DNA from 3 places in the Janthinobacterium sp. SUN211 genome. Region 1 is predicted to be linked to each of the others. Evidence: predicted binding sites of a transcription regulator. Region 1 holds the regulator's gene; each other region holds the start of a gene.
What was found. The regulator FNR, encoded in region 1, switches genes on or off when oxygen is low (the NO sensors DNR and NnrR bind a similar motif). The targets are predictions, from matches to a motif close to TTGATNNNNATCAA.
Positions count from the first base shown of each region.

Region 2: the regulator FNR is predicted to act here: its motif matches at 3,016-3,029, upstream of O3301_RS08715 (universal stress protein).
Region 3: the regulator FNR is predicted to act here: its motif matches at 3,801-3,814, upstream of O3301_RS02510 (serine protein kinase).

Region 1 covers NZ_JAPWIC010000003.1:62,794-70,697, reverse strand. Annotated here, with positions in the region: gene modB (molybdate ABC transporter permease subunit) at 1-497, shown strand, start outside; gene O3301_RS11560 (sulfate/molybdate ABC transporter ATP-binding protein) at 506-1,210, shown strand; gene O3301_RS11555 (TOBE domain-containing protein) at 1,251-2,018, shown strand; gene O3301_RS11550 (response regulator) at 2,020-5,094, opposite strand; gene fnr (fumarate/nitrate reduction transcriptional regulator Fnr) at 5,344-6,102, shown strand; gene O3301_RS11540 (FixH family protein) at 6,106-6,630, opposite strand; gene ccoG (cytochrome c oxidase accessory protein CcoG) at 6,686-7,904, opposite strand, start outside.
Region 2 covers NZ_JAPWIC010000002.1:651,731-659,634, reverse strand. Annotated here, with positions in the region: gene O3301_RS08725 (chemotaxis protein CheA) at 1-1,787, opposite strand, end outside; gene O3301_RS08720 (protein phosphatase CheZ) at 1,787-2,644, opposite strand; gene O3301_RS08715 (universal stress protein) at 3,111-3,578, shown strand; gene O3301_RS08710 (response regulator transcription factor) at 3,733-4,377, shown strand; gene O3301_RS08705 (Crp/Fnr family transcriptional regulator) at 4,718-5,524, shown strand; gene hemP (hemin uptake protein HemP) at 5,774-5,971, shown strand; gene O3301_RS08695 (hypothetical protein) at 6,057-6,383, shown strand; gene O3301_RS08690 (DUF2325 domain-containing protein) at 6,421-7,647, shown strand; gene O3301_RS08685 (glutathione peroxidase) at 7,675-7,904, opposite strand, start outside.
Region 3 covers NZ_JAPWIC010000001.1:602,840-610,743, forward strand. Annotated here, with positions in the region: gene O3301_RS02500 (SpoVR family protein) at 1-273, opposite strand, end outside; gene O3301_RS02505 (DUF444 family protein) at 270-1,571, opposite strand; gene O3301_RS02510 (serine protein kinase) at 1,574-3,589, opposite strand; gene O3301_RS02515 (hypothetical protein) at 3,874-5,052, shown strand; gene O3301_RS02520 (hypothetical protein) at 5,240-5,572, shown strand; gene O3301_RS02525 (catalase) at 5,651-7,090, opposite strand; gene O3301_RS02530 (hypothetical protein) at 7,371-7,634, opposite strand; gene O3301_RS02535 (tetratricopeptide repeat protein) at 7,763-7,904, opposite strand, start outside.

The sequences.
Region 1 (7,904 bases):
TCGGCTATTACCTGCTGGTGCTGCTGGGCCGGCGCGGCACGATGGGCATCTGGCTGCAGGATAACTTCGGCATCAACCTCATCTTTACGTGGCAGGGCGCCGTGATCGCCTCCACGGTGGTCGCCTTTCCCCTCGTCTTCAAGCCCGCGCGCGCCGCCTTCGAAGCGGTCGACGGCCAGCTGGAGCAGGCGGCCCGCGTGCTGGGCATCTCGGAAATGGCGATCTTTTTCCGCGTGACCTTGCCGCTGGCCTGGCGCGGCATCCTCGCCGGCGTGCTGCTGGGCTTCGTGCGCGCGCTGGGCGAGTTCGGTGCCACCCTGATGGTGGCCGGCAGCATCCCCGGCAAGACGCAGACCCTGTCGGTGGCCGTGTTTGAAGCCGTGCAGGCGGGCCAGGATGAGGTGGCCAATACGCTGGTGCTGATTATCTCCCTGGTCTGCATCGTGGTGCTGCTGTCGGCGGGCCGCCTGGCGCCCGGACGCATCGCGCACAAATGACGCAGATGATGACGCCTATGCAACTCGACCTCGACCTCCGCGCCACCTTGCGCTCCGGCAAACGCCGCTTCGACCTGCAGGTGCAATGCACCTCCAGCAGCCAGCGCATCGCCATGTATGGCCCGTCCGGCGCCGGCAAGAGCATGACCCTGAAAGCCATTGCCGGCCTCTTCACGCCTGAGGCGGGCCATATCCGCCTGAACGGGCGCACCCTGTTCGATTCCGCCGCCGGCATCAATTTGCCGCCGCAGCAGCGCAATGTCGCCTATCTGTTCCAGGATTACGCGCTGTTCCCGCACCTGACGGTGCGCCAGAACGTGGGCTTTGGCCTGCGCCGCGGCTGGTTCAATCCGCGCGCGCGCGAAAAATTGCAGAAGGTCGAGCATTGGCTCGACGCCTTCCACCTGCAGGAACTGGCGCACCAGTTTCCCGACGAGTTGTCCGGTGGCCAGCGCCAAAGGGTGGCGCTGGCGAGGGCACTCGTGGCCGAACCGGCCGCGCTGCTGCTCGACGAGCCGTTTGCCGCCCTCGATCCGGCCCTGCGTGTCAAAATGCGCCTGGAGTTGAGCCAGTGGCAGCAGCGCCTGGACGTGCCCATGATCCTGATCACACATGATCCGGAAGATGCGCGCATTCTGGGTGAACATGTGCTTTACTTGCGTGACGGACAAATTGACAGCATGGAAGAGACATTGGGTGAACGCATTGGATAAATCAGCGGCAGCGGAAATCGGCCTGCAAGGCTCGGTATGGATGACGGTGGGCGGAGAAAACCTGGGCGGCGCCGGCCGGGTGGAATTGCTGGGCGCCATCGCCGAGTGCGGCTCCATCACGCAGGCGGCCAAGCTTGTGAAGATGAGCTACAAGGCGGCCTGGGACGCCATCGACGCCATGAACAACCTGGCCGGCGAACCGCTGGTCGAGCGCTTGACGGGCGGCAAGGGCGGCGGCGGCACGCGGCTGACGCCAAGGGGGCGCCAGCTGGTCGACAATTTCCGTATCATCGAGCGCGAGCATGCCCGCTACCTGCGCCAGCTGGGCAGCCAGGCGGAAGGCATCGCCGACGATCTTTTACTCATACGGAGAATGGCCATGAAAACCACGGCACGCAATCAATTCCTGGGCAAGGTGACCGAACTGAAACAGGGCGCCGTCAACGATGAAGTCACCCTGGAATTGCCCGGTGGCCAGCACATCGTGGCCATCGTCACGCAGGGCAGCAGCGCGAGCCTGGGCCTGGTGCCGGGTGCGGAAGCGTTTGCGCTGATCAAGGCGTCGTCCATCATCCTCGTGACGGACAGCCAGGGCGCGCGCTTTTCCGCGCGCAACCAGCTGGCCGGGGTCGTGACGCGCGTGCAGACGGGCGCCGTCAATACGGAAGTGGTGCTGGACTTGCCGCGCGGCGGCACGATTGCCGCCATCATCACCAACCAGAGCAGCACCGACCTGGGCATCGAGCTTGGCAGCAACGTGACGGCCATCTTCAAGGCGTCCAGCGTGATTCTGGGCGTGCCCGCCTGATTTAATCCTGCAGGCGCGACAACCAATCCGCCGCCGCCGCCAGCGCCTGTTCCAGTTCCTGCGCCGTGTGCGCCAGCAGCGCCGGCACCTCGTCCAGGCGGCCCGCATCGATGGCTTCCTCGGTGGCGAACGCGGCGCGGATCAGGCGTTTCGTGCCCAGGGTGCCGACGGAGCCGCGCACGCTGTGCAGGATGCGTGCCACGTCGCTGTGGCGGCCCGCCTGCAACGCCGTTTCGGCCTCGTGCACGGGCGTCATGCCCTTGTTCAGCGCGTCTTCCACCATGCGCCGCAGCACGCCGCGCCCCTTCGCATCGCGTCCCATCACGCGCATCAGCGGCGCCATGGAAAACACTTCCTCATCGGCGACGTGTGCGGGCTCGGCCGTCTGCACTTGCGGGCGCTTGGGCAGGTGGCGCAGGATGACTTCCATCATTTCTTCCACCACCACGGGCTTGGCGATGAAATCGCTGATGCCGGCCGTCATGCAGCGCTCGCGCTCGGACGCCAGCACGCCCGCCGTCATGGCGATCACGGGCAGGTGCAAGCGCAGTTCCGTGCGGATGATGTGGGTGGCGCTGAAACCGTCCATGACGGGCATCTGCATGTCCATCAGCACGATGTCGTAGCGCAGCGCTTCCGTGCGCAGCCGTTCCACGGCTTGCAAGCCGTCGCCCACCACGTCCAGGGTGGCACCCATGTGTTCGAGGATGCCGCGCGCCACGGCCTGGTTCAGGTGGTTGTCTTCCACCAGCAGGAAGTGCACGCCGGCCAGTTCCGTGCCCAGCGGCTGGTGCAGCATGCGTTGCTCGCCGCCGTCGTCCTTGGCGATCAGCGCCTGGTGCAGGGCGTCGAACAGGCTCGAGCCCGTGATCGGCTTCATCAGCACGACGTCGGCCTCGGCCGCGCTGGAGATTTCTTCCAGGTGGTTGCGGGCGAAGGCGTTGACCATCACCACGATGGGCTGGCGCTGGCCGCTGGCCGCCTGGCGGATGGCCTTGGCCGTGGCCAGGCCATCCATGACGGGCATGTGCCAGTCGGCCAGCACCACGTCGTACGGTTGCTGCTGCGCCAGGCGTTCGCGGTACAGCTCGATGGCGGCAAAGCCGGAGTCCACTTCGTCGGCCAGCCAGCCCCATGCCTCGATCAGCTTGACGATCAGTTCGCGCGTGGTGCGGTTGTCGTCGGCCACCAGCAGGCGCAGCTGGCCCAGCGCCGGCGTGCGCCGCGTTTCGGCCGGCTGCGCCAGCATTTCGAAGGGCACGCTGAACCAGAAGCGGCTGCCCTTGCCTTCGCTGCTGGCGACGGCGATGTCGCCGCCCATCATGTGGATCAGCTGCTTGCTGATGGCCAGGCCCAGGCCCGTGCCGCCGAAGCGCCGCGTGATGCTCTGGTCGCCCTGGGAAAACGCGGCAAACAGCTGCTGTTGCTGCAGTTCCGTCATGCCGATGCCCGTGTCGCGCACTTCGAAGCGCAGCCAGGCGCGGCCGCTCTCGCTCTCGGCCAGGCTGACGGCCACCACCACTTCGCCGCTTTCCGTGAACTTGATGGCGTTGCCGGCCAGGTTGACGAGGATTTGCTGCAGGCGCTGGGCGTCGCCCACGAGGCGCCGCGGCACGTCGGGCTCGACGGCGATGGCCAGTTCCAGCTCCTTTTCGCCCGCATTCATCGTCATCGTCGTGGCCAGGGTATTCATGACTTCGTCGAGGTCGAATTCGACGGGCGACAACTCCATGCGCCGCGCCTCGATCTTCGAATAGTCGAGCACGTCATTGAGGATGCCCAGCAGCGACTGGCCCGCCACTCTGACCATGGTCAGATACTTGCGCTGTTCCGTGTCGAGCCTGGTATTGCCCAGCAAATACACCATGCCCAGCACGGCATTGAGGGGCGTGCGGATTTCATGGCTCATGTTGGCCACGAAATCGCTCTTCGCGCGGTTGGCCGCCTCGGCCCGGTCGCGTTCCTGTTCCAGCTCCGCCGCGCGCGATTCGAGTTCCTGCTGCAGGCGGTCGCGTTCGCTCATCAGGCCGTTGAACGCTTCCGTCAGTTCGCCGATCTCGTCGCGCTGCTGCACCGGCACGGGCGTGAAGCGGCTGCCGCTGGTGCGCAGGGCTTGCAGGGTGTCGCGCAGGCGCACCAGCGGCGACAGCAGGCGCACGGTGACCCAGCCCAGCACGAAGGCGGCCAGCAGCGAGGCGAGGATGCTCCACAGCACCAATCGGTACAGCACGCCATCGAACGGTTCGAAGGCATCCTCGACGGGGAGCGAGGCGGCCAGCAGCCAGTTCACGGATTTCAGGCGCTTGAAGCTGTTGACGGCCGTGATGCCGCGGCTGTTGGTGCTGACCATGCTGCCTTCGCCATCTTCCTTCAGCAGCTGGGTCGTCGTCAGGTTGGCGTTCGGCTTGCGCGGTTGCAGCAAGCGGCTGGTATCGGGGTGCAGCACGTAGCGCGGCACGGCGCCGCGCGTGAGAATGAAGTAATAGCCGTTCTTGCCGATCTTTTCCGAGCGCAGGCGGCCCAGCAGGTTGTCCTTGTACAGGCGCAGCACGCCGATCACCACGCCGGCCACCTGGCCATCGGCGGCCAGCACGGGCGCCACCATCTGCACGATGGGCATGCCGCTCGACTTGCCCAGCATCGGTTCGGTGATCATGGGCTGGCGCGTGCGCAGGACGGTCTGGAAATACTCGCGCTCGGCGACGTTGATGCCGGCACGCCCCGCTACCTCCGGCATGTCGGCCACGACGGCGCCATGCGCGTCGAGCACCAGCACGTCATCGAACAGCACCAGCATCGAGCGGCGCGAATAGTATTCGCGCAATTGGGCGGGCCGGGCGATCAATTCCGGCGGCTGCTGTCGGGCCGTCAGGGTGACGATCTGCAGCAGCATGCCCAGCTTGTCGTCGAGCTCGGCAGCGGTGCGGGTGATCAGGGACGATTGCTGGCTCAGCAGTACTCGGGTGAAGTCGTCGCGCATGTGCTGCACCTGGATCATGGTGACCAGCGCGATCATGGCGATCGAGGTCAGGCTGGTGGCCAGCGCGACTTTTGCTTTAATGCCGAGAGGCTTCATGATTTCCTTTTCAGTACCGGGCGGCACAGGCGGCAGATAATGCTGTCAGGAATTTTCCTATCAATGCCCCAGCTTGGCAAGCGCCGCCGCGCAAATTGCCCGCCCCGTACGGGCTTTTGACGATGTTGCCATATAATTAAAGGCTGGACGTCGTTTATTCGCCGAATTTACGGTGAAATTGGTATACGGCAACCCTGTATGCGGCTGTATGCAGTAAACTTGTTGTTGCATTTTCTAAAAGGTACCGACATGACTGAAGCGCTACTCACTCCAACCTTGCCCACCGTGAACGTGGAGGCGTTGCGTGCGCGATGCTCGACCTGCAGCATGCATCAATTGTGCCTGCCGATGGGCCTCGATGTGGGCGACATGGACAGGCTGGACCAGATCATAGGCCGCCGCCGCAAGATTGTGCGCGGCGCCTCGCTGTTCCGCATCGGCGACTCGTTCCAGAACCTGTATGCGATCCGCCTGGGGCATTTCAAGACGTACCAGATCAATCCGGGCGGCGAAGAGCAGGTGACGGGCTTCCAGATGGCGGGCGAACTGCTGGGCATGGACGCCATCAGCGCCGACCGCCACCACTGTAATGCGGTGGCGCTGGAAGACAGCGAAGTGTGTGAAATCCCGTTTTCCAGCCTGGAACAATTGCTGGGCAATATGCCGACCCTGCTGCGCCATTTCCACCGCATGATGAGCCAGGAAATCACGCGCGAGCAAAGCGTCATGCTGTTGCTGGGCAATATGCAGGCGACGCAGCGCTTTGCCGCCTTCATCGTCAACCTGGCGTCGCGCTATGAAGCGCGCGGCTATTCGGGCAGCAATTTCCAGCTGCGCATGTCGCGCGAGGAAATCGGCAACTACCTGGGCCTGACCATCGAGAGCGTCAGCCGCCTGCTGTCGAAGTTCAAGAAGGAAGGCTGGCTGCGTGTCTCCAACCGGGAAATTGAAATCCTGCAGCCGGCGAAACTGAAGGCGATTACGGCCGGCACGGACGTCTGCAAATAAGACTTACAGTTCCTCGTCCGCATGCAGCGCGATGCTGCGCTGCAGCGGCCAGGTCCAGATGCCGGACAGGCGCCACTCGCGTTTGTCGTTTTCCACCAGCACTTGCCAGCGGCTGCGCTCGAGCATCGGCAGCGCCACGGAAAAATTGCCGGCCGCATCGGGCTGTACCAGCACCTTGATATCCTTTTCCGGCAGGGTCGCATGCGCTAGGTGCAGCTGCAAAGGCGCCTGATAGGCCTTGCCGAAGCTGTGCACGGAACCGGTCAGGCGCGCTTGCGCCACGTCATACGACAGGCGCGTATCCATCGCCAGGTCGCTGGCGATCGTGTCGCGCTTCAAATCCTGGTTGATCGCCTTGCCCTGCTTGTAATAATCGCCCACCACCAGCGCATCGGGCTGCGTAAACGCGATATAGCCCATGAAGCTGCCGACGACCACGGACAGGCCGGGGCCGATCATCAGCAGCCATGGCCAGCGATGCTTGTACCACGGTGCAACGGGTGCTTGCAGTTTCAGACTGTCGGACATGGTATTTCTCCTGTGTAAACGGCCAATCCCCATGCGGGGACTGGCCTTCCTGCTATTACCGCGGCACGATGAATACCGCGCTTTCACGCACATGCAGCGATGGGTCGTCCAGCGATTGCAATTCGATCGCAATCTTGTTCGAGCCCTTCTCTCCCACGCCGTGCGGCACGCGCAGGCGGATCGGCCAACCCAGCGTTTCCGTCGGCTGCAAGGTCACTTCTTCGCGCGTCAGCAAGGTCAGGCCCGGCAAGCCGGAAGCGCTGATTTTGAAATGCTGGCTTTGCTCCGATGTGTTCATGATCTGCAGGCGGTAGACGTTTTCGATCATGCCGTCTTCCACTTCGCGTCCCATGGAACCGCGGTCGCGGATCACGTCCATTTTCAGGGGCGTGCGCAGGGCCAGCGAAGTACACACGGCGATGATGATCAGGGCCAGGATGGAAGTGTAGATCAAGACGCGCGGGCGCATGGCGCGCTGGCGTATCTGCTTCGAATTGAAGTTGTTTTCCATCGCATGGTCGGTACTGTAGCGTACCAGTCCCCGTGGCCGGTCGACCTTGTCCATCACGCTGTTGCAGGCATCGACGCAAGCGGCGCAACCGATGCATTCATACTGCAGGCCGTTACGGATATCGATGCCGGTCGGACACACCTGCACGCACAGGGTACAGTCGATGCAATCGCCCAGCTTGTCGTTGTTGCCGGCCTTCTTGCTCATGGCGCCACGTGGTTCGCCGCGCTTGGCATCGTAGGTGATGATCAGGGTGTCCTGGTCGAACATGGCGCTCTGGAAGCGCGCGTAGGGGCACATGTATTTGCACACCTGCTCGCGCAGCCAGCCCGCGTTGCCGTAGGTTGCCAGACTGTAGAACAATACCCAGAACCATTCCCAGGGACCGAAGTTCAGCGTGGTCACCGACTGCGCCAGTTCCTTGATCGGCGTGAAGTAGCCGACAAAGGTAAAGCCCGTCCACAGGGCGATGGCGCCCCATACCAGGTGCTTGGCCGTCTTCTTGAACGCCTTGCGCACGGAGGGGCCCTGCTTGTCGAGGGCCATGCGCGCGCTGCGCGTGCCCTCGATGCGGCGTTCGACCCACAGGAAAATTTCCGTGTATACCGTTTGCGGGCAAGAGAACCCGCACCACACCCGCCCGGCAATGGCCGTGACGAGGAACAACAAATACGCACAGATGATCAGCAGGGCCGCCAGATAGATGAAATCCTGGGGCCACAGCACGACGCCGAAAATGTAGAACTTGCGCGTGGTCAAATCG
Region 2 (7,904 bases), on a different contig from region 1:
CCTTCCACGGTGATGGCCGTCATCGGCTTGATCACGAGGTCGGCCGTGCCATCGACGGCTTCCACGGCGAGAATGTACGGCTGTGGCGCAGCGACAACAATGCCGACGCGCTCGCTGCACGATTCGTAGCCCAGCGAACCGGCCAGCGACCGCACGGGCAATGGACGACCCTGGTCTTTCAGCACGGGCGCGCCGCCCACTTCCATGAAGGTTTCCGGCAATTCGACGACGCGCTGCACCACGGCCATCGGCAGCGCCAGCGCGGCGCCCGAGGTCGACACGAGCATGGTCGGCACGATCGACAGTTCGATCGGCAGGCGGATGGCGAATTTCGTGCCCTTGCCCAGCGCCGACTCGATGTGGATGGCGCCGCGGTTTTTCTCCACGGCCGTTTTCACCACGTCCATGCCGACGCCGCGCCCGGAGACGCTGGAGGCGACTTCCTTGGTCGAGAAGCCCGGCAGGAACACCAGCTGGAAGCATTCGTCGTTGCTCAACTGCGCGTTTTCGCTGATCAAGCCCTTTTGCTGGGCCTTGCTGCGCAGGAAGGCCGGGTCCATGCCCTTGCCGTCATCCTGCAGCACGATCATGACACTGTTGGCTTCCTGCCATGCCTTCAGTGAAATATACGATTTGGCGGGCTTGCCGGCAGCCAGGCGCGCTTCCGGCGATTCGACGCCATGGTCGAGCGAGTTGCGCAGCATGTGCACGAGCGGATCGTACAGGCTGTCGACCACCACGCGGTCGACTTCCGTCTCCGCGCCTTCGATGGTCAGTTCGACATCCTTGCCCAGGTCCTTGGCCAGTTCGCGCACCAGGCGCGGGAATTTCTGGAACAGGCGGCCGACGGGCTGCATGCGCGTGGCCAGGGTGGCCCGCTGCAGTTCCGTCGAGTAACGCGAAGCGCGTTCCAGGGTTTCCGCCAGGGTCGCCATCAAGGTGGCGGCCTGGCCTTCGAATTTGAATTGCAGCAAGCGCTCAAGCAGCACGGCAGCCTGGTTGGCGGCCTGCACGGATTCGCCGGCCACTTCCAGCAATGCGTCGAGCTTGACGGCGTCGACGCGGATGCTGTCTTCCTTGACGGGCGCGGCATGGCGCACTTCCGGACGCTCTTCGCGGCGTTCGGCGCCATCCCAGGCCTTGGCGGCCGGTTTGGCGGCGGCAGCAGCGGCAGGCGCGGCGGCCACGACGGCAGGCGCAGCGGCGACGGCAGACACCGGTGCGGCAGCCACGCGGCTGCCCTCGGGCACGACGGCGTTATACATGCCTTCCCAGTCCAGGCCATCGGCGCTGGCAGTGGCCGCGACAGCGGCAGGCGCGGCTGCAAGCACTTCAGCGACCTCGGCAACAGGTGCGGCCGCTTCCGCCACCACGGCGGCGGCAGGCGCAGGCGCGTCCATGCCCTTGCCTTCGATGGCGTTCGTCAGGATGTGTTCCAGCTCTTCCGGCATGGCCGGCAAGCTTTCCGGTGCGGCGCCGTTCGCCAGTTCCGTCAGCTGGTCGGCCACGAAACCGGACGCTTGCAGCGCCGCCTCGATGGCGATCGGCGTCACGGGCGCGGCGCCCGTGCGCAAGGCGTCGAACAGGTTTTCCGTCAGATGGCAGGCCGCCACCAGCGCAGGCAGGCCCATGAAACCGGCGCCACCCTTGATGGTGTGGAAGGAACGAAACACGGCATTCAGTGTTTCCTTGTTGTCAGGATCACGCTCGAGGCGCAATAAGTGCTCTTCAACATTAACCGCAAGATCCATCGCCTCAACGACGAAATCCTTGAGCATATCGTCCATTAGAATCCCAAATCCGCAAGAAGGTCGTCTACATTATCCTGGTCCAGCGCCACCGACGGCACGGACGGGCCCTGCATCAGCGGCACCGGCTTTTGCGCCAGTTTTTCGCGCACCTCGGCCGGCGCGTTGTCGCGCAGCAGCTGAGCCAGCTCGTTTTCCACCGTCTTGGTGATGTTGACCACTTTTTTGATCAGCTGGCCCGTGATGTCCTGGAAGTCCTGGGCCATCATGATTTCCAGCAAGCGGGCTTTTTCCGCTTCCGTCGCTTCGGCAACGGCTTGCGCGAACTGGCGCGAATCGCCGGCCAGGGCCTTGAATTCTTCCAGGCTCAGCTTGCCGTCGAACAGCGCCGTCCAGCGGCCGTCCATGTCCTTGGCTTTCTTCGACAGCACGTCCTGTGCCGGCATGCCTTCATCGAGCGTGTTCAAGACCTTGTTGGCGGCCTGTTCCGTCAGGGTGGCGACATATTCCAGGCGGTCCTGGGCGTCGACGATCTGCGACGACGCTTCCGTCAACGCCTTGTCGTAGCCCAGTTCGCGCAGCGAATCGTGCAGCAGGCGCACGATGCCGCCCAGGCGCTCGAACATCGGCTTGTCGGACTGGTCGACCGGGTCGGCCGCTTCGCCAGGCGCGTCGGCGCCGGCCACGGGGGCCGCTTCCGCTGCGGCAGCCACCGGCGCCGCTGCGGCCGCCGGTACGGCGGCGCTGGCCGACACGGAGTCGAACAGCGCGTCAAAATCGTCATCCGCGATCACGGCGGGAGCGGGCGCGGCGGCAGGCGCCGGCGTGGCTGCGGCCGCGCTTTGCGCGGATACTTCATCGAATAATGCATCGAAATCATCAGCGGCGTTGGTCATATCCCTGCTTCTCCATAATTTGTCAAAATTCCGCCTGAACTGTGCGTTTTACAGACTGATACCCACAATTTCTCGATTAAGATGATTTGAGGCAATACCGCTGCGATGGTGCGAGTGTAGCAGGGCGCCGCCCTGTTGGTAAATCTCAAAACGCGCTTCCTGGTGCAAAGCGGGTCCGCAAGAGCTTTTCCGCCAGGAAATAAGTGTTCCTGCTGTTGTATTTTGAAATACTACCATTGGCGTGCGTGCAAGACCACGCGCGACACAAGAAATCCTGCTCTCAAGCGCCTGTACAACGGCGCCAGGCGGACCCTGCCGCAGCTAAACACGATCTTTCTGCCAATGTTGTCTATACTGAAGGTGCAGTAGTATTGATAATTATCAAGTCTTTACATGAATACAATGCTGCCGCGACGTCTACAATAAGAGGCGTTGCGCGCGCTGAGTCACTGCCAAAGGACCTGCCATGTATAAGAAAATTCTGATCGCCACGGACGGCTCCACCGTCTCCAACTTGACGGCCTGTGCCGGCGTTGCCTTTGCCGAACAAATGCACGCCGACATCCTTGCCGTGTATGTGGCGCCCGAGTACCAGTACCCGGTGTACATCGAAATCATTCCGCCGAGCTATCCCAGCGAAGAGGAATACCGCGTCGCCATGCGCAAGGCGGGCGCCGACCACTGGCAACCCGTGCTCGACGCGGCTGCCAAGCGGGGCTTGCAAGCGACGGGATTGACGGCCTTTTCCGACAGTCCCGCCCTGAAAATCGTGGAAGTGGCGCAATTGCAGCAATGCGACCTGATTTTCATGGGTTCGCATGGCCGCAGCGGCTGGGGTCAGCTGCTGCTGGGCAGCGTGACCAACAAGGTGCTGTCGCACTCGAAATTGCCCGTACTGGTGCATAGGCTGATCAAGGAACCCCTGACGAAATAAGGGGTCACATGGCCACGGGGGCCGCCGCACCGGCACATCGCAAGAAAAGGCACAGTGCGGCCGCTTCAGTTAAAATGACAACGTTTCTCGTTTCTCAACATTTGATTGTCCGGTGACGGACAGAGCAGATTACACGCCACCAGATTGCCCGCCTATGATACGTATTGTGATTGCCGACGACCACACCATCATGCGTGAAGGATTGAAGCGCATCCTTGACGGCGCGCCGGATATCGACATCGTGGGTGAAGCCATCGACGGTTTTGAAGTACTCAACCATGTGCGCCAGGGCGGCTTCGACCTGTTGCTGCTCGACCTGTCGATGCCGGGCCGCAGCGGCGTCGACCTGATCCGGCAAATCCGCAGCGAGGCGCCCAAGCTGTCCATCCTGATCCTCACCATGCACGAGGAAGAGCAATATGCGGTGCGCGCCATCCGTGCCGGCGCGCAAGGCTATCTGACCAAGGAAAGCGCGGGCACCCAGCTCGTGGGCGCCATCCACAAGGTGGCGTCGGGACGTCCCTACATCAGCGCCGAGGTAGCGGAGCAGCTCGTGCTCAACATCATGATGCCGAATGAAAGCTTGCTGCATAAACAGTTGTCGGACCGCGAATTCGAAGTCTTTTCCCTGCTGGTGGCAGGCAAGTCGATCACGGAAATTGCCAACAACCTGCATCTGAGCGTCAAGACGGTGAGTACGCACAAGACGCGCATCATGCAAAAGATGGGCATGAGTTCGCTGTCTGAAATGGTCCAGTATGCCGTGGCGCACCGCCTGCTCTCCCCCTTCAAGACCTGAATACGGCGGCGCGCGCCCGCGCGTCGACTGTAGGAACAATCCTACTTCATCTACCACAGCTCCTACTGCCATATTCAGCCACTGCTGATATTAATTGCATACGCTTGTTGGCATACTGAAACCAGTAATCAAGTTGCTGGAAAGTTATTTCATCACACAGCAAGTCTTCAGCGAATTGAGCATTACCTGCCCGAACGCGCGCCGCCGGCCCACGCCTGCCCGCCGTCCCGTGCACCCCGTCATTCAACTCTGAACTACCTGTCACCAGGAGATGAACATGCTGTCCACGCAAATGCCCGACACCCGCGCCGCCTCACCATCGCTGGCCCCCTCCGCTCCGATGGAAGCGGGACGCCAGCGCCAGGGCCGGCTCTGGTCGAACCTGAAGGAGGTGTGCGACCTGCTGCATATCTCCAGCGCCTGCACCATCGCCGCCGACGAACTGCTGTTCCAGCACGTGCAATTCAAGACGGGCCAGCGCGTGCATACGATCGGCCAGCCGTTCGACACCCTGTACATCGTCAATTCGGGCTTCCTGAAAACCGTGCTCATCGATGAATTCGGCAATGAGCAGGTGCTCAGCTTTCCCATGAAGGGCGACATGCTGGGCGTCGACGGCATCCACTCGCGCCACTATTCCTCGGAAGCGGTGGCCCTGTCCGACTGCGACCTGATCCTGCTGCCGTTCAAGAAACTCACGGCGCTGGGCCGTGTCCACCTGGAACTGGAAAATGTCATGTACGGCGTGATGAGCCGCGAACTGGTGCGCGAGCAAGCCATGATCGGCATGCTGGGCGCCCTCAGCGCCGAAGCCCGCGTGGCGCGCTTCCTCGTCTCGCTGGCCGACCGCTTTGCGCAGATGGGCTATTCGAGCAAGCTGTTCAACCTGCGCATGACGCGCCATGAAATCGGCAGCTACCTGGGCCTGACCCTGGAAACGGTCAGCCGCACCCTTTCCGCCTTCAATGAAATCGGCCTGATCACGGTTGACCAACGCACCATCGGCATCAAGGATCCGGACGCCCTGAAAACCCTGCGCCGCCTGCCGCCGTCGCGTTCGCGCGCCAAGCAGCTGGCCGCCGCCAAGCTCAAGGCCGATACCACCGCGGCCGCCAGCGCCTCGGCGCAATTGCTGGCCACTATCTAGCCTCATCCCGATTTCCTCAAGCTTGGCACAGGCTTGACCCGGCCAAGGCGCACTGCCTTACCGGGTCTTTTTTTGCTGCCGCCCCCTTCCGCGCCGCGCCAGCGGCCGCCTTTGCGCAGCACTCGCTCCCACGCTGCCGTCCCACCGTAAAAAAGCGCGGATTCCGCACAAATAAGCCTTGCTTTTCGGGCCACATTCAACAATAATGCAAATACGAATCATTCTCAACTGAGACAAAGAAAGCCCAACATGCAAAGCTCAAAACCAGCCTTGATCCAGGATGCCGCTACCGCCCACGTCCGTCCTCCCGTCAGCATGGCCCAGCCGGCGCGCCGCATCACCAGCGAAGCGCTGCTGCAGCAGGGCCGCGAAGTGGAGATTGAGCACAGCGGCAAGATCTATCGCCTGCGCGTCACCCAATTGAACAAGCTGATCCTGACTGCCTGAAGCAGCACGGCAGCCAGTCACCACACTCGCCAGCCAGTCGCGCCCCGTGCGCGCAGCCAGCCAAACCACCGCACAGGAGTGTTTGATGGCGAACGACCGACCTTCCCCGATGTTTCCTCCTCCGCAAGGCCAACAGCCTGAACTGCTGCTGTCGGCCGTGCTGCACCTGATGTCGCACTACCATGCGGGCAGTCCCTGCGAGAAACTGGCGGGTGTCATCGAACGCCATCTGCAAGTGCTGTCAAACTCGCCCGGCCTGGGCCCCGTGCTGCAAGCGACCTGCCAGCAACTGTCGCAGCAATGGGCCGCCCTGGTGGCGCTGCACCGGCCCGCGCCTCCCAGGACCAGCTGGCTTGAGCGCGTGGCACGCATGCTGAGCGCCAAGCGCCCCGCCTCGCCCCTGCCGCAATAATTTCTTTTCCATCCCCATCGTCCAACAGGATATCGCCATGTGTGACAAAGACCAGTCCCTGCCCGTCATCAGCAATTGTTCCAGCGGCGGGGCCGAACCGGCCGCGCTCGCTTCCCGCCGCCGCCGGCTGTGGGAACTGTCGCATACCTGTCATTGCCCGCTGGTCGGCGTGGGCTTGCCTCTGGGATACTTGCGCAAGCTGGTGGGCAAGATGACGGGCGGGCGCGTGCTGGCCGACGATTACGAAGTGCACGTGGGCGCCGTGACGGAATGCGGCGCGCGCAACCGCCTGTCCGAAGCGCTGCAAAAGGAACTCGAACGCCGCTACGCCCCCGTGATCCTGCGCTTTCGCGGCGCCAAGACGACGGAGCAAGTGGCCGAACTGTGGCGCACGGCCGTCGCCAACGGCGACGTGTCGGGCGCTTTCTGGGCCGGCCTGACGCACCCGCGCTGCGACGCCGAGCTGGAAGAGCAGATGTGCAGAGACTTGCACATGATCCAGCACCAGGCCGGCGCCTGCGTGCGCGCCGACATGGGCAAGTTTACGGCCTTGCAGGAAGAAAATGCGCGCCTGACGCACGAACTGGCCAAGCTGCAGCAGCGCAGCCAGGCCGCACTGATGGAAAAAACGGGCGAACTGGAACGCCAGGAAGCCGTGCTGCTGCGCACGCGTGCCGAGGCGATCGGCAAGGACAGCGTGATCGACGGTTTGCGCGCGGAACTGGCGCAATTGCAGGCGGCCATCCCGGCGCTGGAATCGCGCACGCGCCTGGTCGAACGCTTGGCGCAAATGGATGAGCGCGAAAAGGAATTGCGCCAGCAAATCGCGGATTTGAAGCAAGCCCAGCCTCGTCCGGGCACGGCCGTGCCGCCACCGGCGCCGAAGCTGGAAGTGCCGACGGGCGGCAAGCTGAAAATGCCGATCCGTCTCGTCGATCAAAGCGTCCTGTGCGTGGGCGGACGCAGCGGCAATGTCGCCACCTACCGCGCCCTGATCGAGCGGGTCGGCGCGCAATTCGCCCACCACGACGGCGGCCTGGAAGACAATGCCAACCTGCTCGATTCGAGCCTGGCGGCGGCCGACCTGGTGATTTGCCAGACGGGCTGCATCAGCCACAGCGCCTACTGGCGCGTGAAGGATTATTGCAAGCGCACGGGCAAGCGCTGCGTCTTCATCGACAACCCCAGCATCTCCAGCCTGGCACGGGGCTTGCAGGAAGTCAGTGGCGAGATGGAGCCGGCCGCGCTGGACGCCGCCGACTAAGCCGGGCCTAAACTTAGGCCTGCAACTTTAGGCCTGCAACTCGCGCGCGATCGCTTCGCGCAAGAGCGCATCATCGACCGTGGTGTCGGGCGCGAAACGCCCCACCACCTTGCCGTCCTTGCTGATCAAAAATTTCTCGAAATTCCACAGCACGTCGCTCGGCTGCTCCTGCGTGATGCCGTAGCCGGCCAGCTTGGCGCGGAAATCGCTGCCCGGCTTTTCCTGCGCCCGCGGCTGCTCTTGCACCAGGCGCTGGT
Region 3 (7,904 bases), on a different contig from region 1:
CGAGTTGCCCATCTTTTGATGCACGAGCTGGTGGATGTAGCGCACGCCGAACGACCAGTGGCGCATGCGCACGGGCAAGCCATAGATGGCGATTTCGGCCATAAAACTGTCCGGCACGAGCTCGAACTCGACGGGGGCGAACGCCAGCCCCAGTTGCCGCGCGAGCGCTTCGATGCGCGCCGCGTAGCCGTCCAGGCCAGTTGTATTCGCCATGTCCGCCGTATCGGCCATATTGGCCATATTGGCGTGGCGCGGGGCATCATGCCGCGTCATGCCGCGTCCTCCGTATCGGCCGCCTCGTGCCGGAAAAAGGTGCGGATGGCTTCCCACACGTCGTCGCTCTTGCCGAGGATGCTGCTGTGCAAGGGCAAGCCGCGCCGTTCCTGCTCGGCGAACAAGCTGTGCATTTCGGTTTCCAGGCTGCGCGGCACGCCGGGCACGGTTTCCACATAGCCCATATAGTTGAGCAAACCGGCCAGTTCGCCCAGGGCCGCGCTAGCCGGCCCCCGGTCTTCGCTGAAATTTTCGCCATCGGAGGCATAGAACAGATAGGCGTTGTAGCGGCCCGGCGCGTAGTGTTCCTGCAGCAATTCGCGGCTCAGGCGAAACGCGGTGGACGCCATGGTGCCGCCCATGCCATTGACCTGGAAGAACTCGGCTTCGGAAAATTCCCAGGCCCGCGTCGTATGGGCGATAAAGCGCGTTTCCACGCGCGCATACCTGCGGCGCAAGCCTTGCAAGGCAAAGAAAAAGAACGATTTGGCCAGCTTGCGCTCGGGCTGCGCCATGCTGGCCGACACGTCCAGCACGAAAAACACGACGGCGTTCGTGCTGGGCCGGGGTTGCGGCAGCACCTGGCGGTAGCGCAAGTCGTCATTGGTGAAGGGCACTGGCTGCGCTTGCAGGGCGCGCCGCTTGATGGCTTCCTTGACGGTGCGCCGCCGGTCCAGCCGCGAACGGGCGCCATGCCGGTCCAGGCCGCTACGCACGAGCCGCACGTCGTCGATGGCGCCCAGGTGGCGTGGCGTCAGGTGCGGCAGCTCGAAGGTGTCCCACAGCCAGTCGAGTATGTCGTCGATGGGAAACTCCAGCAGCAGGCGCACGGCCCCCTCGCCATCGCCGCCGTCACCTTGCGTGCCGGCCCCGCCCGTGGCGGCGGGCCGGGCCGGGCGCAGGATATCGCCGGGCTGGCCGTCACCCTGGCCCGCGCCCAAGCTGCTGCGCGCGGGCGCCAGGCGGAAACGCGCATGTTCGAGCAGGCGCATGGGCACTTGCACCGTGCGCTGCTGCGGCCCGCCGATCAAGTCGGGCGTGGCGACCAGTTCGGGCAAGTGCGCCTGCACGGCTTCACGCACTTTCTGGTTGTGGCGCAGCCAGTCGCGCGCGCCGCGCGAGAACAGCGCGTACCAGGGCCGGGCCAGGGCTGGCGCGGCGCCCGCCGCCGCCGCGCCGGCGGAACCGGCGGAGCCGGCCGTGGCGGCGGGGGCTGCGGTGCCTGCGGGGTCCGTGGAATCCCCCCAGGCCGGATGGCCATCCGGTGTGCAGCTGCCTGGCGTCGTGGTGGCGGCCATGGCTATTCCTGCGCCAGCAAGGTGGTCACGTAGTTGAGCGCTTCGCGCGCGCTATGGGCGTCATAGCCGTATTCGTCGACCAGGCGCTGCTCGACGGCGGAGATCCTGGCCCGCACGTCGTCGTCGGGCCGCTTGGCCGAGCCGACGAGACGCAGCACGTCGCGCCGCTGCTCGAACAGGTATTGCTGGATGGCGTCGTGCAATGGCGCATGGCTGGCCAGGCCAAACGCTTCGCCCCGCTTGAAGGCGCTCATGGCCTTGCGCACCACTTCTTGCCGGAAGGATTGCTTGCCCGAGTCGCTGATGTGGATTTTCTCTTCCACGGCGCGCAGGAAGCGCTCGTCGGGACGGCGCTCTTCGCTGGTGATGGGATCGCGGATCTGGCGGTTGTCGAGCATGGCTTCGACTTCATCGAGATATTTGTTCAGCAAGTCTTGCGCTTCTTGCTCAAATGATACGAACAAGGCCTTGTGCACGTCGGCCTTGACCCAGCGGTTATAGAAATCCTTGCGCGTGAGCACCAGGTAATCGACCCATTTGCGCTTGCGCCGCGGTTCGATGCGCGCATCGTTTTCGATGCCGTCTTTCAGGGCCAGCAGCACGTCCATGGTGGACAGGCTGTTGCGCTGGGCGGAAATGATGGCATGCGACAGGGCATTGATGACGAAGCGGGGCGACACGCCCGACAGGCCCTCGTCGGGCGACTTGTCGCGCTCGCGCATGCGGCGCAGGTCGGCAGGCTGCAAGTCGTCGACATCTTCGTTGGCGTAGATGCGCAGTTTCTTGACCAGCTCGGTCTCCTTGTCCTCGCCCTCGGGCATGCGGCTGAGGATGGCAAACACGGCCGCCGCATGCAGCACGTGCGGATCGAGGTGCACGTCGCGGAAGGCGGGCGCGGCCGCGAGGATCAGCTTGCGGTAAATGCGCGCTTCTTCGCGGTAATTGAGCGTATAGGGCACTTGCACGATGACCATGCGGTCGAGCAGCGCCTCGTTTTCGCTCTCTTGCAGGAATTTGCGGAATTCGGCCAGATTCGTGTGCGCGAGGATGGTTTCGTCGAGGTAGATCAGGGGGAAGCGCGACACCTTGACATTCTTTTCCTGCGTCAAGGTCAGCAGCAAGTAGAGGAATTCCCGCTTGACCTTGAGGATTTCGATCATTTCCAGCATGCCGCGGCTGGCCGCATACACGGCGCCGGACCACGACCAGGCGCGCGGATCGCCTTCGTCGCCGTATTGCGCCACTTTCGACAGGTCGACGGAACCGACCAGGTCGGCCAGGTCGGCCGTCGTGGGATCGTGCGGCGCATACGTGCCGATGCCGCAGCGGCCCGCCTCGGACAAATGGATGCGCTCGACGGGCATGCGCAGGAAGTCGCCCGCATACTGCTCTTCCAGGCGGGCGCGGCAATGTGGACACAGTTCGCCCTGCAGCTCGGCATCATAGCTGGCGCGAAAGTCGGCGCGCATGCTGTGCGGCACCAGGTGCAGCGGCGATTCGTGCACGGGACAGCCGGCGATGCCGTACAGCGCGCCTTCGCTGCTGTGGCTGTACTCTTCCAGGCCCCGCTTGAGCAAGATCACCATGGTCGACTTGCCGCCCGATGGCGGGCCCAGCAACAGCAACATGCGGCGGCCCACTTCGGAGCCGGCGGCGGCCGCCTTGAAGTAGGCGGCGACCCGGTCGATCGCCTCGTCGATGCCGAACAGCTCGTCGTCGAACAGGCGACAGCGGAAGCGCCCGCTGTCATCGGTCTGGCCATTCCAGCGCATCATGTCCCACAGGTACTGGTGCGCGCTGCGCGTCAGCAGGGCGGCGCGGCCGGGCAGGATTTGCTCGAGGAAGTCGGCAAAACTGCCGCGCCAGGGCGTGATGCGGTGTTTTTCCGCCCAGGCCGCCATGCCGTGCACGAAACCCGCATGCTGGGCCGCGCCACCGGCGTCCGTCGTATTGTCGGCGGCTGTATTGGCGCCGGCTGAGGCCGCTGCCGCAGAGGCGTCGTCGGATTGGCGTGTCATACCAGGGCTCGTTATTGCAGGGCTCGTCATTGTTTCCCCATCCTTGCTGTTGCTGGCGTTGCTGCCGTGGAGCAGGCCCGGTTCCAGCCTGTCGGCCAAGTATACGGCGGCGCCTCTGCCCGCACGCCTGATCCCGCTCAACCTTGACGAGGGAACTATTTTTGCACTCGCTGTCCCCCAATGGGGCAGGGCGGCCAGGCATCCGCGCGGTTCAATCCAGATCAATACCGGCCCGCGCAGCCCGTCCACACTGGAAGCTTGCGGCGACCCAAGAGGAGAACACGATGATAGGCAACGAAAATGGTTTCAGCGCCCCGCCCGGCAGCAGCGGCAGGGGACAGAGCGCGGACGATGAAGAGGCCGTCGGCCAATTTTCCGTCCCTGGCGAAGACGACAATACAATCGAGAGCGCGTCCGTCGCGGATGTGCCCGACGCGCTGAGCGGCGTCAGCATGGAATTGCTGGAAATCAAGCGCAGCATCGAGGACGGCATGCGGCAAAGCATCGCGCAAGCGGGCGGCGCGCGCGCGGCCGACGCCTTCAGCGACAGCGGCAATATCCAGGGCGTGTCCATCGGCTTGGGCGATGGCGCCAGCGACAGCTCGTCCGGCGAGCCGGGCTTGCCGGCCCTGACCCTGTACGTGGCCGAGCCCACTTCCGTCGACCGCGCCAAGGCCGCCATCGTGGGGGCCATGGGCGTGCGCGCCGTGGCCAGCGACAAGGTGCCCGTCAACATCGTCGTCACGGGCGTGATCGATGCGCAGCCCCACCGTTTCCGCTTGCGCCCCGCGCCGGGCGGCGTGTCGGTCGGGCATTTCCGCATCACCGCCGGCACCATCGGCTGCCTGGCCGTGGGGCGCAACGCGCCGCGCAACAGCCGTCTGATGATTCTTAGCAATAATCACGTGCTGGCCAATTCCAACGGGGGCGTGTTCAACGATTGCATCGTGCAGCCTGGCCCCATCGACGGCGGCCGCTGCCCGCAAGACCAGGTGGCCGTGCTCGAGCGTTTCGTGCCCATCAATTTCAGCGGCGGCGTCAATTTTGTCGATTGCGCCACCGGCTGGGCCTGGCCAGACAGGGTGCGTCCCGAACTGGTCTACCTGAGCGGCGGCGTGCCCGCGTACTTCCGTATCAGCAATGCGCTCGTGGCGCCCGCACTGGGCATGATGGTCGGCAAGTCCGGCCGCACGACGCAATTGACGCAGGGCCGCATCACGGGCCTGGGCGCCACCATCAACGTCAATTACGGCGGCGGCCGGATCGCCCTGTTCCAGGACCAGATCGCCATCACGGGCGTGAGCGGGGCGTTCAGCGCGGGCGGCGATTCCGGCTCGTCCATCTGGACCTGGAACCAGCAGCGCAATCCCGTCGGCCTGCTGTTTGCCGGCGGCGGCAATATCACGTTTGCTAACCAGATGCGGCGCGTGGTGGTGGCGCTCGACATCAATTTGTACACCTGAGCACGCCTTAGGAGCCGGCCGGGCGGCCCCGCGCCGCCTTGCCCGGCGCTGTTTTTTGCACGATGACGATCTTGCTCAAGGGCGGCGGTCGCGCATGGTCTTGGCCGGCGAAGCGTGCTGCAGCGCCGGTTGGCCGGGTGTATCATGCAAGGCATCGGGAGGGTTTGTCATATCAGGAGGGTGTGTCATGTCAAACAGTAAGTTCGCACAATCGCCATATGCCGTCTTCGAGGACGCCGCCATGCCGTATTTGCCGGATGCCCCTCCTGGACAGGGCCCGGGGCAGCATGCCCAGGCCGCACCTCAGGGCCGCCTGGAAGCGGCCCGGCGGCGCAACGAGCGGGCGCTGATGGCCATCGACGGCGTGGAAGGCGTCAGCCTGGGGCAGACGGCCGTGGGCAAGGAAGCGCTCGTCGTGTACCTGCGCGACTCGTCCGTCAAGCGGCGCGTGCCGTTGCAGGTCGAGGGCTATCCGGTGGAAACGAGCATCACGGGCCAGATCGATATCCAGCAGCGCTAGACCAGCGGGACTGGCAGTGGGGGCATCAGGCCGCAGATGGCGGCGGAAGGCCTGTCGCCAGGCCTTCCGTGTTTACTGTCAGCCTGGACTCAGGCGGCCGATCGCTGCGGCCACGCCCGCGCCATAGGCGGGGTCGCACAGGGTGCAGTTGCCGATGTGGCGTTGCTTGACTTGTTCCGAGGCGCCCGAGATGGCGCGTGCGGTGTTGTCGAACAAGGCTTGCTGCTGCGCCGCGGTCATCAAGCGGAACAGGGCGCGCGGCTGCGAATAGTAATCTTCGTCGACGCGGTGATTCCAGTGGTCGGCCGCGCCTTCGATGCTGAGCGGCGGCTCGCGGAAATCGGGCTGCTCGGCCCATTCCTGCTCGCTGTTCGGTTCATAGCCCAAGGTCCCGCCCTGGTTGCCGTCGACCCGCATCTGGCCATCGCGGTGGTAGCTGTGGAACGGGCATTTCGGCGCGTTGACGGGGATATGGCTGTGGTTGACGCCGAGGCGGTAGCGCTGCGCGTCGCCATACGAGAACAGCCGGCCTTGCAGCATCTTGTCCGGCGAAAAGCTGATGCCGGGCACCACGTTGGCCGGATTGAAGGCCGCCTGTTCCACTTCCGCGAAATGGTTGTCGGCATTGCGGTTCAGTTCCAGCACGCCCACCTCGATCAGCGGATAGTCGCCGTGCGGCCACACTTTCGACAGGTCGAACGGGTTGAGGTGATACGTGCCTGCCTCTTTTTCCGGCATGATCTGCACGTACAGGGTCCAGCGGGGGAAATCCTTGTTTTCGATGCTTTCATACAGGTCGCGGTGCGAGCTTTCGCGGTCCTTGCCCACCAGTTCCTCCGCTTCAGCATCCGTCAGGTTTTGTATCCCTTGCTGGGTTTTAAAGGTGAATTTGACCCAGAAACGCTCGTTTTGCGCATTCAGGAAGCTGAAGGTATGGCTGCCGAAGCCGTGCATGTGGCGGAAGCTGCGCGGTAAGCCCCGGTCGCTCATCACCACCGTCACTTGGTGCAGGGCTTCCGGCAGCGAGGTCCAGAAATCCCAGTTGCTGTTGGCGCTGCGCAAGCCCGTGCGTGGGTCGCGCTTGATGGCGTGATTCAAATCGGGAAATTTCAAGGGGTCGCGCATGAAAAACACGGGCGTGTTGTTGCCGACCAGGTCCCAGTTGCCTTCTTCCGTATAAAACTTCAGGGCGAAGCCGCGGATATCGCGTTCCGCGTCCGCCGCCCCCCGTTCGCCCGCCACCGTGGAAAAGCGCGCGAACATCGGCGTTTTCTTGCCCACTTCGCCAAAGATTTTCGCCCGCGTGTAGCGCGTGATGTCGTGCGTGACGGTAAATGTGCCGTGCGCGCCGGAACCCTTGGCATGCATGCGGCGCTCGGGAATGACTTCGCGGTCGAAGTGGGCCAGCTTTTCCAGGAACCACACATCTTGCAGCAGGGCGGGGCCGCGCGGGCCGGCCGTCTGGATGTTCTGGTTGTCGACTACGGGCGCGCCAAAGGCGGTGGTCAGCTTTTTCATTGGACTCTTTCTTTATAGGGGAGGTCAACGGACGAGCCAGGGCCTACCCAAACACTGGCTGGGCTGAGCGTGTACGACGTGCTCACCGAGGCTGGTCCAGAGTAACAAATTTCTAAAAAGCAAATTCAGTGTAATCCATTTCGGAGCCGGCAACAGCCCCGCCGCGTCCGGGGAAGCGGCTTGCCCATCATAGCCGCTCGGCCTTGTCCAGCCCAACACGATTGACCTGGCGCAAAGCGCAGCGTGATTTCCGACGTATTGGCGATATGTATTGGCCGTATCAGCGATATTGGGCCCAGTTCGCCCGCAGCCACGTCAGCACGGCGGCATGGCCGCGTATGTCGGCGGGCAAGTGGCGCTGGATCAGGCGTTCGCATTTCAAGGCCGTCGCCAGGCTGCCGCCGGACCAGCTGTTGCAGCTGTACAGCACTTCATACCATTCGTGGCGGTTCAGCAGGCTGCTGTCGGGGATGCCGCGCTGCGCCGGGTCGTCGCCGGCCGCCGGGCCATCCGGATAGCTGAACTGCAAGTCGCTCTTTGTCATGGGGCCCAACCGGTGATCTGCCATGCCTGCCTCGCGATGAAGTTGTGCGCGAACACCTGTCCGTGCCAGGCAAGCTTATGCCACCGGCAAGCATTCCATTTGGCAATATGGGCCGGCCTTGACCTGGCTTAAAACTTGTTCCAGTTATTGTGCCGGTGCTCCGTCGCTTCCTTCATCAGGTGGCCGGCGCGCAGGGCGTCGTCCGCTTGCACCGTCATGGCCAGTTCCTGGATGGCGGGTGGGTATTCGTGGTGGGCCGCTTCTTCCAGC